2 regions of the Vreelandella mediterranea genome follow, and region 1 is predicted to be linked to the other one. Evidence: predicted binding sites of a transcription regulator. Region 1 holds the regulator's gene; the other holds the start of a gene.
The links. The regulator sigma-54, encoded in region 1, starts transcription at its own class of promoters, with help from an activator protein. The targets are predictions, from matches to a motif close to TGGCACNNNNNTTGCTNT.
Positions count from the first base shown of each region.

Region 1 (7,035 bases):
ATGCTGATCGCCCAGGACGAGCGGGGCATGCAGCGCGACTACGACTACACCAGCGCCCGGGACCCGCGCGCGCTTCGAGACCCGGAAAGCGTAGGCCGTGAGGCGGCCAGGCGTACCCTGCGCCGGCTCGGCGCCAAACGTCCGCCGACCGGCACCTTTCCGGTCCTTTTCGACCCCTCCCAGGCAAGCGGGCTGGTGGGCCACCTGATGGGGGCACTGGCCGGCGGCGCGCTTTATCGCGAAGCCTCGTTTCTATGCGACAAGCTTGGCGAGCCGCTTTTCCCCGAGTGGTTCAGCCTCGAGGAGCGCCCGCTGGAAGTGGGGGCCATGGCGAGCTCGCCCTTCGACGGCGAAGGCGTGCAAACCCGCCACAACCGCTTTATCGAAAACGGGCGCATCGCAAGCTACATGCTCTCCTCCTACAGCGCGCGGCGCCTTGGCATGAGCACCACCGGCAACGCGGGTGGGGCGCGTAATATTCGTCTCGAAGCGCCGTTGGAAAGCCTGGACGCCCTTCTTGAACGCATGGGGCGTGGGGTGCTTGTCACCGAGTTGATGGGCCAGGGCGTGAATGGCGTTACCGGCGACTACTCGCGCGGCGCGGCGGGGTTCTGGGTAGAAAACGGCAAAATTCAGTATCCGGTGGAGGAGTTCACCATCGCGGGCAACCTCAAGACCATGTTTAGCGGGCTGAGTGGGTTGGGCGACGACCTGGATACCCGGGGCAGCATCCATACGGGCAGCTGGCTGGTCGATGCCATGACCGTGGCCGGTAGCTGATCCCGATACACGCCACTCGCTAAAGCAAAAGCCCGCCGTTCAAAACGGCGGGCTTTTTAGTGGGCAGGCTTTTTTAAACGCTAAAAAGTAGGCGCTAAAAAGAGCGCTCAGCGTATACGGCGGTAGTTCGCGTCCAGCCCCAACCGCTCGAGCAGACGGGTGAACAAGAAGGCTTCGTCGCCGGTGAGCGAACGGCTCAGGCAGTTCAGGTACTCACGGCGCGAGTAGCGCCACCAGCGCGGCGCCTTGTAGGCATCGAGGTCGATGGCGACCATGCGCCCGTCGCGTACCAAAAAGTTGCCGGTATGTAGGCCGCGACAGTGAATGCCGTTTTGATCGAACGCCACCAGGGCATCCAAATATTGCGCCTGCAGGTCTGGCGAGTCCAGGATCAGCTCCTTTAGCGCCACGCCGTGGATATTTTGGGTGGCCAACCGGTAGGGACGGGCCTCGGTGATCGTTGGCGTGGCAATGCCCAGCGCGTCCAGGCGCGAGGCAATCAGCGCGAAGTTGAGCCCGGGGTAGGGGCGAATGCGCAGCAGGTAGCGCAGCCGGTCGAAGGTCTTGGGTTGGAAGGTCTTGATGAACTGGTCGTGCTCGGGGTCAAAGTGGACCCGGGAGTATTTGCCGGTTTGGATTAGCTGCATATTTTGCTCGACAGGTGGATGGGGACGCTGCCGCTTATGGCCCGTTGTCAGGTATCTTCGTCGAAGCGGGCGTCGAACAGTGCTTGAATCGCTTCCAGGGTCTGTTCGGCGTCCTGGCCCACGGCTTCGACGGTCAGCGCCGTACCGCAGGGCGCGGCCAGCATTAAAAGCGACATGATGTTGGCGGCGTCGGCCTTCTGGGTCTGCTTATAGACGTATACCCGAGACTCGAACCGCTGCGCGCAGGTGACAAGCTTGGTGGCGGCGCGGGCGTGAAGGCCGCGCTGGTTGGTCAATGTAAGAATTCTTTCGGGCACCCTGGTTCCTTTTTGCCTAGCGGTGTCTTGATTGAATGTGCGTGGTTCATAAGGGATGACACGGCAAGCTCCCGCCGCCCAGCATTACGATGGGGTGGCGTCATCAACGCTGTAGTGAATGCCCAGCTCGCGGTGGCGAAGCTGTACGCTGGAGCGCTTATCGAGCATCTTTTTGGCCAGCTGTTCGACCATGTACACCGAGCGGTGCTGGCCGCCGGTACAGCCGATAGCGATGGTCATGTAGCTGCGCTGGCTGCTCTGGTAGGCCGGAAGCCACTTCTCCAGCCAGTTGAGAATATCCATGCCCATCTCATCGACGACCGGATAGGCCTCTAAAAAGGTGGCAATCTCGGCGTCGCGCCCGGTGAAGTGTCTAAGCGTCGGGTCCCAGTAAGGGTTGGGCAGACAGCGGATATCGAACACGATATCCGCGTCCAGCGGCACTCCCCGCTTGTAGCCAAACGACTCGAGCGTCAGGGTGAGCTGGCTCTGGCGCTGGTGGCCCAGCTGGTCGGTGATCCGTCCGCGCAAATCGTGCACCGTCAGCCGCGAGGTGTCGATCATTAGATCCGCCAGTTCGCGGATGCCAAAAAGCGTCTCTTCCTCCTTGGCGATCGCTTCTTCCAGGGTCATCCCGCTGTCCCGGGTCAGCGGGTGGCGCCGGCGCGTGGCCGAATAGCGCTCGAGCAAAATCCGGGCGTCGGTGGTGAGATAAATCACCTGTACGCGGGTACTGCCGGATTTGATGTCCTGAAGCAGGGCCGGAAAGCGCTCCAGGGCCGTGGGCAGGTTGCGCGCATCGATACTCACCGCCAGGTGCGTGCGCTCGCCTTGCTGTCTTAGCTCATCGACCAGTGAACCCAGCAGCATGGCCGGCAAGTTGTCGATGGCGTAGTAGCCCAGGTCCTCCAGCGCCTGAAGCGCAATGGACTTTCCCGACCCGGAGCGGCCGCTGATAATCACCAGTTGCATAGTGTTTCTCTTCGGTCTGTAGGGCTGGGTGGGTAGGGCCTTGATTTAGCTGCCCGTTTGCTCGCGAATTTTGGCGGTGACGATCTCCAAAAGCTCGCGCTGGCTCTCGCATTTGCGAAACTGCGCGCGCGTGGCGGCGTCATTCATGATGGTGGCGACCTGACCCAACAGCGCAAGGTGGGTGTCGTCGGCCTCTTCCGGCACCAGCAGTACAAACACCAAATCCACCGGGTCACCGTCGATGGCGTCGAAATCCACCGGTTCGGCAAGCTTTAGAAAGCCGGCGATAGGGGCGCTGCAGTGAGGGCTGCGGGCATGGGGAATCGCGACCCCATTACCAATGCCGGTACTGCCTAATCGCTCCCGGCCTATCAGACGGCTGAACACTTCCTGGCTATCCAGGCTGGGCGTATTTTGGGCGATGAAGGTGCTGAAGAACTCCAGCACGCGCTTTTTGCTGCCCCCGGGGACGTCGAACAGCACGCGCTCCGGGGGGAGTATGGTTTCCAGGGTCATCGATTTAACGCACGCCAGCGCCCTGGGCGCGAGCTTGTGCTTTTTCCTTGTGTTTTACGAGTTGGCGGTCGATTTTGTCGGCCAGCGCGTCAATGGCGGCGTACATGTCGTTGTCCTGGGCTTCGGCGTGCAAATCGGCGCCGGCCGCATGGAGGGTGCAGGCGGCCTGCTGACGCTCTTTCTCGATGGAAAGCGTGACATGAACGGTGGTGATATTGTCGTAGTGACGCTCGATACGTTCGAGTTTTTCGTTAACGTAATCGCGCAGAGCGTCGGTCAGTTCCAGGTGATGGCCCGTAATATTGACTTGCATCGACGTACTCCTAATCCAGGACTGTCCTTTGATTGTAACCCTTTTTCTACCGTTGCAAAGCCCCGGCGGCCAGTTTCACTTTTTAACGCAAACGCCGCCGTTCGCTGGAGGAGGGAATCCCCATGGCCTCGCGGTATTTTGCCACCGTGCGCCGCGCTACGCTAATACCGCCATCTTCCAATAGTGACACCAGGCGGCTGTCCGAGAGCGGCTTGCCTGGCGTCTCTTCTTGAATCAGTTTTTTCAACCGGGCGCGGATCGCCGTGCTGGAGTGGCTGTCGTTGCCGTCATGACCGCTCACTTGGCTCGAGAAGAAGTACTTGAGCTCAAATACGCCGCGGGGGGTGTGAATGTATTTTTGCGTCGTCACCCGTGAAATCGTCGACTCGTGCATCTCCACGGCCTCGGCGATATCGGCGAGTATCAAGGGTTTCATGGCCTCTTCGCCGCGCTCCAAAAAGCCAAGCTGGCGGGCGATGATCTCGCGACCGACGCGTAACAGCGTATCGTTGCGACTCGAAAGGCTCTTGATCAGCCAGCGAGCCTCTTGTAGGTGCTCTTTTAAAAACTGGTTGTCCTGGCTCTTGTCCGCCCGCTTGATCAGGCTTGCGTAATCAGGCTGGACGCGCAGCCGCGGAAGCGCCTCGGGGTTGAGCTCGAGGTGCCAGCCTTCGTTATCGTGGCGTACCACCAGATCCGGAGTGATGTAGCTATCGTTGGTGATGCCATATGCGCTGCCCGGGCGCGGGTCCAGGCTTCTGATCAGTCCGATGACGTCATCGAGTTGCTCGTCGTCAAGCCCCAGGCGGCGCTTCAAAAGGCGCATGTCGTCCTTGCCGAGCGCTTCGAGAAACTGGCGCACCAGGCGCTTGGCGGGCACCAGAAGCGGCGTGTCGTCGGCCAGGGTGGCGAGTTGGAGCATCAGACATTCGCGAAGGTCGCGGGCGAAAACGCCGGTGGGTTCGAACTGCTGCATACGCATCAGCGTGTTTTCCACCTCGCGCTGACTCAAACCCTCGAGCCCCTGGGCCTTGAGCCCTTCGCGAATATCGTTGAGAGGCTGGGTGAGGTAACCGTTGGGGTCCAGCGCGTCGATCAGGCTTTCGGCAATGGCGTATTCGCGCTCACTGGCGTCGGTCATGGCCAGCTGCCAAAGCAGGTGGCCATGCAGGCTTTGGCCCGCCGCCTGTCGCTCGAAATCCGGCCCCTCACTGCCGGCGCTGGCCGCCATGTCCTGATAGGTGTCGGACCACTCGCTATCGATGGAGAGTTCGCTGGGGATGCTTTCTTCCCATTCGGCTTCGGCGGTCTCGGTCACGCTCTCTTCGCCAAACTCGTCCTCTTGTTCCAGCAACGGGTTGGCGTCGAGCGCCTGCTGGATTTCCTGGCGAAGATCGAGGGTGGAAAGCTGTAGCAGGGCAATGGCCTGCTGCAGTTGAGGCGTCATGGTCAGCTGTGTGCCGACACGCAGCTGTAAAGAGGCTTTCATGACCATTGAAGAACCACTCGTTACTCGTAAAGCTCCACCCTAGTGCGAGTTGGGGTCCGGCGCAAGTGCAATAAATATGCCACTACACGGAACTTTAGGATTGGCGATGGTTTAGAGGCGGAAATCGGCGCCCAGATAGACCTCACGAACCTTCTGGTTATTCAAAATGGCGGTTGAGTCACCGCTTGCAATGATGTGGCCGTCACCCACGATATAGGCGATATCGCAGATATCCAGCGTCTCGCGCACGTTGTGGTCGGTGATCAGCACGCCGATGTGGCGTGCCTTGAGAGCCAGGATGATCGACTTGATCTCGCCGACCGAGATCGGGTCGACCCCGGCGAAGGGCTCGTCGAGCAAAATGAACGCGGGGTCGGTGGCAAGCGAGCGGGCAATCTCCACGCGGCGGCGTTCGCCGCCGGAAAGACTCATGCCCAGGTTGTCGCGGATATGGGTGATGTGGAAATCGTCGAGCAATTGCTCCAGGCGCGCCTCCCGGGCGCGGCGGTCCAGCTCCTTGCGCGTTTCCAGAATCGCCATGATGTTATCGGCCACCGACAGCTTGCGAAAAATCGATGCCTCCTGGGGGAGGTAGCCGATGCCGGCGGTGGCGCGTTCGTGCATCGGTGCCCGGGTCAGGTCGCGCTCGTCGATTCCTACCGTGCCGGCATCGGCCTTGACCAGGCCCACGATCATATAAAACGAGGTGGTCTTGCCCGCCCCGTTGGGCCCGAGTAGGCCCACCACGCTGCCCTGGGTGATCTCCAGGTTGATGTCTTTTACCACCCGGCGGCGCTTGTAGCTTTTGGCGAGATGGCGGGCGTGAAGCGTTTTGACCGCCCCAGATTGCGTGCTCGACACGGTCATTCTCCTATTGCGCGGGCTGTAGCGTCATGCGGATGCGCTGGTTGTCGCTACCGCTAACGTCTGAGCGCGCCTGAACCACTTCGCGGTCGATGAAGTACTCAAGGCGCCCGCCCTGAAAGCGGTCGGCTCGCTGGTGGAGTTCGGCCTGGTCGATAAGCTCGATGCGCCGTTCGCTGACGTGGTAGACGATACGCCGCGCCCAACCTTCCATCGGGCCTCCGTCGTTTTCGAGCTGATTACGAAGGTAGGCGCGCTCGCCGGTGGCCACTGCCTGGGAAAGCTCGCCGGCGTCGTTGCGCGAGATTTCGACACGGTCGCCGCGAATCTGCATTTCCCCCTGGCGGATATCCACATTGCCGGAGTAGACGGCGGTACCCGCGCGCTGATCAAGATCGAGCCGGTCGGCTTCGACTTCGACGGGGGCCTGGCTTGTCTGGGCGGCGGCGCTCAAAGGCAGGGCCAGTACCAGTAGCGCGGTACGTAAAAACGGGTGCATAACGACTCCTAAGGCGTTGAGCGGGCGGGCGGGTGAGTGCCGCGTACGTTATCGGTGAGCCGGACCTGGCTCGTGTCGAGCCAGACATCCATGCGGTTGGCGCTCATCTGCTGAGGAGGCTGCTGTAAAAGGGCCGGTGCCTCGGTGTAGGCGTGGCGGTCGACGCCATCGTAGTGTAACCGCTCGGTATCGAGCTGCCAGCCCTCCTCCGGGGCGAGCAGTCTGGCCGAGCCCTCCATGACCAGCGACTGACGCTCGTTTTGCAGTATGCCGTGGTCAGCGCTGGCGAGCCACTGGCGCTGGTCGGAATCGAATAGCGTCGCGCGCGGCGCGTCGACCTCGGTCAGCGCTTGCTGAGGTGTATGGACCAGGTGCGGCGTTCTAAGGTGCTGTGTGACGCCGCCGGTTTCGCCAAACAGCGTAAGCTCGGCATTTTCCAGCACATGGCCGGGTTCCTCGCGCTGTACGTCCGGGTCGACCTCGACGACCTCCGGCCCGCGCGGGTCGAGCCAGACGAGCCAGGCCCCCAGCGCAATGACCAGCGCCGGTAGCCACAGGCGTTTTCTGATCCGCGTTATCGTCAAACCCGCCATCGCGTTGCCTCTAGAGGTAGGTGTCCATCACCGCGTCCCAGTGGC
Region 1 covers NZ_OZ310198.1:2,046,059-2,053,093, reverse strand. Annotated here, with positions in the region: gene pmbA (metalloprotease PmbA) at 1-780, shown strand, start outside; gene ACWFVE_RS09635 (hypothetical protein) at 888-1,427, opposite strand; gene ACWFVE_RS09630 (HPr family phosphocarrier protein) at 1,475-1,744, opposite strand; gene rapZ (RNase adapter RapZ) at 1,829-2,716, opposite strand; gene ACWFVE_RS09620 (PTS sugar transporter subunit IIA) at 2,762-3,232, opposite strand; gene hpf (ribosome hibernation-promoting factor, HPF/YfiA family) at 3,237-3,545, opposite strand; gene ACWFVE_RS09610 (RNA polymerase factor sigma-54) at 3,628-5,040, opposite strand; gene lptB (LPS export ABC transporter ATP-binding protein) at 5,146-5,895, opposite strand; gene lptA (lipopolysaccharide transport periplasmic protein LptA) at 5,906-6,397, opposite strand; gene lptC (LPS export ABC transporter periplasmic protein LptC) at 6,406-6,990, opposite strand; gene ACWFVE_RS09590 (KdsC family phosphatase) at 7,001-7,035, opposite strand, start outside.

Region 2 (7,035 bases), 1.4 Mb from region 1:
GCTCCACGTTGGGCGAGTAGAGATCCACCACGGCGATAGCGCTTCTAAGCTGGTTACGCAGCGCGTTGTTGATGCCGATGCGATCCAGCTCGCGACGCGACATTTCGCCGAGCGCCTCGCCGCTCAGGGCGTCTTCCACCGGCCAGTTGCGCCCGGTATTGTTCAGAACGACCACGAAGCGACCGTCGTCGGTGCGCTGCAGGCGGCCATCCAGAAGTGCCTGAAGCCACTCCCGCGCGCGCTCGTCGTCGCTTTGCAGGATGGCGGTAATCGCCTCGCCCTTGTCGCGGTAGGAGTCCACGTCCAGGGTTTCGAGCAGCGCGTAGCCGGGGTCGTCGTTGGGCGGAGTGGCGTTGGTTTGCGCCGAGGCACTCGGCAAAAAGCCGGCCAGCAGGCACAGCAGCGCCCAGAAAAGGAAACGCCTCATCGGGTTCTTCCTTTGAGTATGAGTAAGAGATGGCGTGCCCCGGGCCGCTTGCGCGACCCGGGTGAGGGGTGGGTTACTCGGCCAGCGCTTCTTCGGCTTCCTCGGAAGCGGTGCTGCCACCGCAGGAGCCGTTCACCACGTTGAAGTTGCCGCACTCCATGGGCTTGCGCCAGTCACTGATCAAATCGCGAGAACCGGGCAGGTAATCCGACCAGGCGTCGCCGGCCACCGTAGAGGGCGTCTGCCAGACGATGTCGAACTGGCCGTTGTCCTGCACCTCGCCGATCAGCACCGGCTTGGTGATGTGGTGGTTGGGCATCATCGCCGCATAGCCGCCGGAGAGATTCGGTACGGTGACGCCGATGATCGCGTCTTTCACCGTATCAACGTCGGTGGTGCCCGCCTTGCGCACGGCTTCCGCCCACATATTGAAGCCAATAAAATGCGCTTCCATCGGGTCGTTGGTCACCGACATCTCGTCGCCGGTGTGCTCGATCCAGGCGTCGATGAAGTCATAGTTCTCGTCGGTGTCCACGCTCATGAAGTAGTTCCACGCGGCCAGGTGGCCGACCAACGGGCCGGTGTCGATACCGGAAAGCTCCTGCTCGCCTACCGAAAAGGCGATGACCGGAATGTCGGCGGCGTCGATGCCCTGGTTGGCAAGCTCCCGATAAAACGGCACGTTAGCATCGCCGTTGATGGTGGAGACTACGGCGGTACGCTTGCCCTCTTCGCCGAAGCGGCGGATCTCGGAGACGATGTTTTGCCAGTCCGAATGGCCGAAGGGCGTGTAGTCGACCATGATATCTTCGTCCGCCACGTCGTGCTCATCCTTCAAGAAGGCTTCGAGAATACGGTTGGTGGTACGCGGGTAGACGTAGTCGGTGCCGATCAGCGCAAAGCGCTCGATGCCCACTTCATTGATCAGATATTCAACGGCGGGAATCGCCTGCTGGTTGGGGGCAGCACCGGTGTAGAAGACGTTTTCCGAGGACTCTTCGCCTTCGTACTGTACCGGGTAGAAGAGCAGGCCATTGAGCTCTTCTACCACCGGCAGCACCGCCTTGCGCGAAACGGAGGTCCAATTGCCGAAGATCACGTCCACCTCTTCCTGGGCGAGCAGCTCGCGGGCACGCTCGGCGAACAGCGGCCAGTTGGAAGCCGGGTCGACCACTACGGCCTCAAGATCCCGGCCCAGCAGCCCGCCCGCGTCGTTTTGCTGCTCGATGAGCATCTCGACAGTGTCTTTCAGCGTCGACTCGCTGATCGCCATGGTGCCGGAGAGCGAGTGCAGAATGCCGACCTTGATCGGGTCGTTATTTTCCTGAGCCACGGCCTGGGCGCCGGCGCCCATGACGGCGGCAGCCAGTAGCGAGGTCATGAAACGGCGAGAGAGAGGATGCGTTAGCTTGGCCACTTGGATCTCCTTGCGCCCTTTGGGGAGGGCTCGTTATTTGAGCGGCGGGCCTTGTGGTGAAAACCCGCGAGGTATCGCTTATAACGGCTGCAAGGTGTGCGCCAATGTGGGCCACGCCAACCAAAAAGCATTTATATCAAAGAGCTAAATACGACCAACCACGCTTCTGAGAGCGCGTTCGCACCAGCGCGGCGCGGCGTCGTTGAAAAACTGCACTCTCGATATGCACCAAAACGAGCGCCTGCACCACAAGGACTCAATGGGCCATGCCCCGAGAACACGCATAAAAAAAGCGCCCGAAGCGGGCGCTCAAAAGGGGAAAACTCGATTACGCCGCGCGCTTGCGGCGCTTTTTGAGTAGCGGCAGCAAAAGCGACAAAAGCGCGATGGCGAGCAGCGAGAGCGAAATGGGCTTCTCGACGAAGGTCATCCAGTCGCCGCCGGAGATCTGCAGCGCCCGACGCATGGACTCCTCCATGATATTGCCCAGAATCAGCGCAAGAATTAGTGGCGCGGCGGGAAAGCCGAACAGCCGCATGCCAAGACCCAGCAGGCCAAATCCGAGCAGCAGCAGTAGATCGAACACGCTGAAGCTCATGCCGTACACGCCGATCATGCAAAATATCAGAATCAGCGAGAGCAGCATCGCCCGGGGTAGATCGAGTATCTTGGCGATCAAGGGAATCAGCGGCAGGTTGAGCACCAGCAAGAAGATGTTGCCCACGTACATACTCGCCACCACGCCCCAGAACACGTCCGGGCGCTGTTCGAGCATCATCGGACCCGGAGTGACACCCATGACCAGAAGCGCGCCCAGCAGCACCGCCGTGGTGCCGGAGCCGGGGACACCCAGGGTCAAAAGCGGTACGAAGGAGCCGGTACAGGCGGCGTTGTTGGCCGCTTCCGGCGCGGCTACGCCCTTGATGTTGCCCTTGCCGAAGGTATCGCCGTCTTTGGCGATGCGTTTTTCCATGCTATAGCCCAGAAACGAGCCGATCGTGGCGCCCGCGCCCGGCAGCACGCCGGTGAAAAAGCCCAGCACCGAGCTTCGGCTAACCGGCCCGGCGATCTGCCCCACTTCCGAGCGGGTAAGCTTGAGCGAGCCGATGGCGTTACGCGGCGCTTCCTTGCCACCGCCGCCGCGCAGCAGCATGTAGAACACCTCGGCCAGGGCGAAGATACCCAGCGCCACCACCAGGAAATCGATGCCGTCGAGCAACTGCGCCGAGCCAAAGGTGAAGCGCTCGGTGCCGGTTTGCATGTCGATGCCCACGATCGAGATCATCACCCCCACCACGGCGGCGATCAGGCCTTTCACCAGGGATTTGTCCGAAAGCGAGACTACCGCGGTCAGCCCCAGCACCATCAGCGCGAAGTACTCCGCCGGGCCGAAGCTCACCGCCACTTTGGACAGAAGCGGCGCCACCAACATCAGAAAGACCACCGAGACCGTACCGCCCACGAACGACGAATAGGCGGCAATCGCCAGCGCCTTGCCCGCCAGCCCCTGCTTGGCCAAGGGGTAGCCATCGAAGGAGGTGGCCACGGTGCCCGCGACCCCCGGGGCGTTCAAGAGGATCGACGAGGTCGAGCCGCCGAAGATGGCGCCGTAGTACACCCCGGCCATCAGGATCAGCCCCGAGGAGGGTTCCATCGAGAAGGTGATCGGAATCATCAGCGCCAGCGCGCTGATCGGCCCCAGGCCCGGTAGCATGCCGATGATGGTACCGGCAAACACACCGGCGAAAACGTAGGCGATATTGATCGGCTCGAGCGCGATGCCAAAGCCGTACATGAGATTGTTCAAGGCATCCATGGGCGTGTCTCTCGTTAGCAGCGTTTAGACGACGGCGCTTAAATCGGCAGTATGCCGGTGGGCAGGTAGACGTCCATCACCCGCGTCATCAACAGATAAAGCCCCAGCACCACCGCCAGCGACACCGCCAAGTTCACCCCATGACGGCGGTAGCCGTAGTAGGCGGTTAGGCCCACGCACAAAAGCAGTGAGGCCACCACGAAACCCAGCGGCACGAGCAACAGCGCGTAGGCGGCGATCGCCACCGAGGTCACGATCACTCTGGCCCAGGGTTTCAGCAGCAACGGGCCTCGTTCGGCCTCTTCATCGATCTCGTCGCTGCCGGCAATCGGCGCCGGCTTTTCGAAAAACAGAAACCCGGCCAGCAGCAGCAGTGTCACGCCAAGCGCTTTGGGAAACAGGTCCGAGTCGACCGGGCGCGGCAACGGAAACGTCGGCACCTGCCAGGCCATGGCCAGATACGCTGCCGCGAACACGGCAAGCACGAGGGCCAGCCACTGATTGGTGTTTAATCGCGTCATGAGGAGTCTCTTTCAAAAGAAGGGCCGCGAAGGTAGGGCTAGCGCCCGCCTCTCAGGCCAGCGTTTCAGGCACACGACCCCGGCAGCCCATGCGGCCACCAGGGTCGTAACGCGACGGCCGTTTTACTGGCGCAGAAGGCCCAGGTCGCTTAGCACGCTGCTGAACTGCTCCTGCTGCGCGTCCAGGAAGTCACCGAACTCGTCGCTGTCCTGGTAGGCGTCGATCCAGCCGAGCTGATCCCGGGCTTCTTGCCAACCGTCGGTCTCGAGCATCTCGGCGAAGAGCTCTTCGTAGTAGGCGACCGCCTCTTCGGGCATATCCGGGGTACCCATCACGCCGCGCCAAATATCGAAGGTGTAGTCCACACCCTGTTCCTGGTAGGTGGGTACATCGGCAAGCCCGCCGCCCAGGCGCTCCGGCGAAGAAACGCCGAGGGCACGCAGTTGGCTGCCTTCACCCAGCTGGCCAACGGATTCGCCGGCACCGGTGATCACCGCTTCGACGTGACCGCCCATCAGGTTGGTCATGGCGTCGCCGCCGCCGGAAAAGGGGATGTAGTTGACGCTGGAGGCGTCGAGCCCCGCCGCCGAGGCCACGCCCGCCATGGAGATATGATCCATCGAGCCCGGCGCACTGCCGCCGCCCACACTCAGGTTGGGATTCTCTTCAAGCGCTGCGAACAGGTCGTTGAGGTCCTGATACTCGGAATCCTCGGCCACCAAAATGATCGAGTAGTCGGTGATCAGCCGCGCCACCGGGGTGAAGTCGGTGTGATCGTAGCGCGAGGCACCGGCCAGCGGCACCAAAATGATGGGCGGGCTGGTGGCGAAGAGCTTGTGGGGGTTGCCGTCGTCGCGGGCGATCTGCGCCCAGGCAACCGCCCCGCCGCCGCCGGGGACGTTGATAGCGGCGTAGTTCTCGTCCGCCAGGCCTTCCTGTTGGATGACGCGAGACACCGTACGTACCAGGGTATCCCAGCCGCCGCCCGGGTTGGCGGGGGCGATGAATTCGACGGATTTACTCGGCGTCCACTCCTGAGCCTGAGCGGAGGACCCCGCGGCGGCCAGCAGGGCAGCGGGCAGGGCCAGCAGAGCGAGACGCTTTAAGGGCGTGGCCTTTAAAAACAGAGTCATGGCGTTCTCCACGTGTCGGTGTTGTTATGATCTATACGTCGCGAACGTTAGAAGACCCAGGCGGGCCGAAACAAGCTTGTGGTCATAAACGCTAAAAAATTCTTTGTGGGCATTTTGTTCATTTTGTTCACGCCCGATAACCGATGCCTTGGAAGATGGACCGCTTCAGGATAGCGCGGTGGTATCCAGGAGCCGGTAGCGCCGCTCCGGGCGCCCCACATCGCCGTAGCCCAGCTCGGCGACGACGCGCTGCTCGGCGACCAGAAATTCCAGATAGCGCCGCGCCGTCGAGCGGCTAGCACCCAGGGCGTGGGCGACCTGCACCGCGGTCAGCGCCGAGGCATCCGCGGCCAGCGCGGCCACGACGCGATCCAGCGTCAACCGGTCGATGCCCTTGGGCAGCGCCTGGGGCTCGGCTTTATGAGCGCTTTCGGGCGTGAGCCTGGCCAGCACCTGGTCCAGCTCCCATTGGTTCATCTCCCCGCGGCTCGCCATGGCTTCACGCTCGCGGCGAAAGCGAGTCAGCATCCGGGTCATCCGCGAGGCCTCAATGGGTTTGATCAAATAGTCGAATACGCCGCCGCGCAGCGCCTCGGAAATCGTCTCCACCTCTTTGGCCGCGGTCACCATGACGATATCCACGCGGGTGTAGTGCCGGCGAATGGTCCATAGAAGCTCCAGCCCCTCGACATCGGGCAGGTAGGCATCCAATAGCACCAGATGAATCGAATCCGACCGGGCGTCGAGCAGCGCCTTCGCTTCCCGGGCCGTGCGCGCGGAGCCGGCCACGTAAAACCCGTCGCTCTGTTCGATGAAGGCCTGGTGGATATCGGCGATGCGAAAGTCGTCTTCGACGACCAGAATGCCGTACTGCGTATTAGTCATGCCGTGTCCCCTTCGGCGTTATCTTGTTATCACTCGACGCGCCCCTCAAGGCGCGGTACTGCAAAGCGAGCGATCCAGCACGGCGATAAAGCACGCCCCGCCCAGCTCGCTCTCTTCCAGCGTGACCGCTCCGCCGTTTTGGCGGCAAAGCCTGGCCACCAGGGCAAGCCCAATGCCCCGGTGGCTGCCGCTCTTGGTCGAAAAACCCTCATCAAAAATGGTGCTCGCGTGCTCGGGTGCCACACCGGCGCCGTTATCTTCCACCTCGATCAGTAACTGCTCGCCCAAATCCGTGAAAAAAAGCCGCACGGTCGGCGTACTCGCCAAGGGCCCATTGAGCGCGGCAAAGCAGGCGTTGTCGAGCAGATTGCCGACCACGCTCATCATCACTTCCTGGCCGCTTGGCGTAAGCGGCTGAGAGAGCGAGCTTTGCTCGTCGATTTCGAGCGCAACGCCAAGCTCGCGGGCCCGGGTCAGCTTGCCCAAAAGCGTACCGCTTAGCACCGTATCGGCGACATGGGCTATCAAAAAACTCATTTGCGCTTGCGCGCGCTCGGTCTCCTGATGAATCAGCTTGAGCGCCTCCTGGGTGCGTTCGAGCTGCAAGAGCCCGGAGATGGTATAGAGCTTGTTGGAGAACTCATGGGCCTGGGCGCGCAGCATGTCCACATCGCGGCTTGCCTGGGTCAGCGCCTGGGAAAGGTCGATGATTTCCCGCCGGCTTCTAAAGGTCGCCACCGCGCCTTCGATGTCGTCGCCGTCGAGAATCGGCACGCGATTGACCACCACCGGATGATCGCCAAGCCACATCTGCTGATCGAACTCCTGCTCGCCG
Region 2 covers NZ_OZ310198.1:3,423,686-3,430,720, forward strand. Annotated here, with positions in the region: gene urtB (urea ABC transporter permease subunit UrtB) at 1-427, opposite strand, end outside; gene urtA (urea ABC transporter substrate-binding protein) at 501-1,808, opposite strand; gene ACWFVE_RS15855 (tripartite tricarboxylate transporter permease) at 2,173-3,660, opposite strand; gene ACWFVE_RS15860 (tripartite tricarboxylate transporter TctB family protein) at 3,699-4,181, opposite strand; gene ACWFVE_RS15865 (tripartite tricarboxylate transporter substrate binding protein) at 4,305-5,315, opposite strand; gene ACWFVE_RS15870 (response regulator) at 5,481-6,200, opposite strand; gene ACWFVE_RS15875 (ATP-binding protein) at 6,246-7,035, opposite strand, start outside.
Region 2: urtA (urea ABC transporter substrate-binding protein) is a predicted target of sigma-54. The motif match lies at 1,931-1,948, and genes of this name have one in related genera.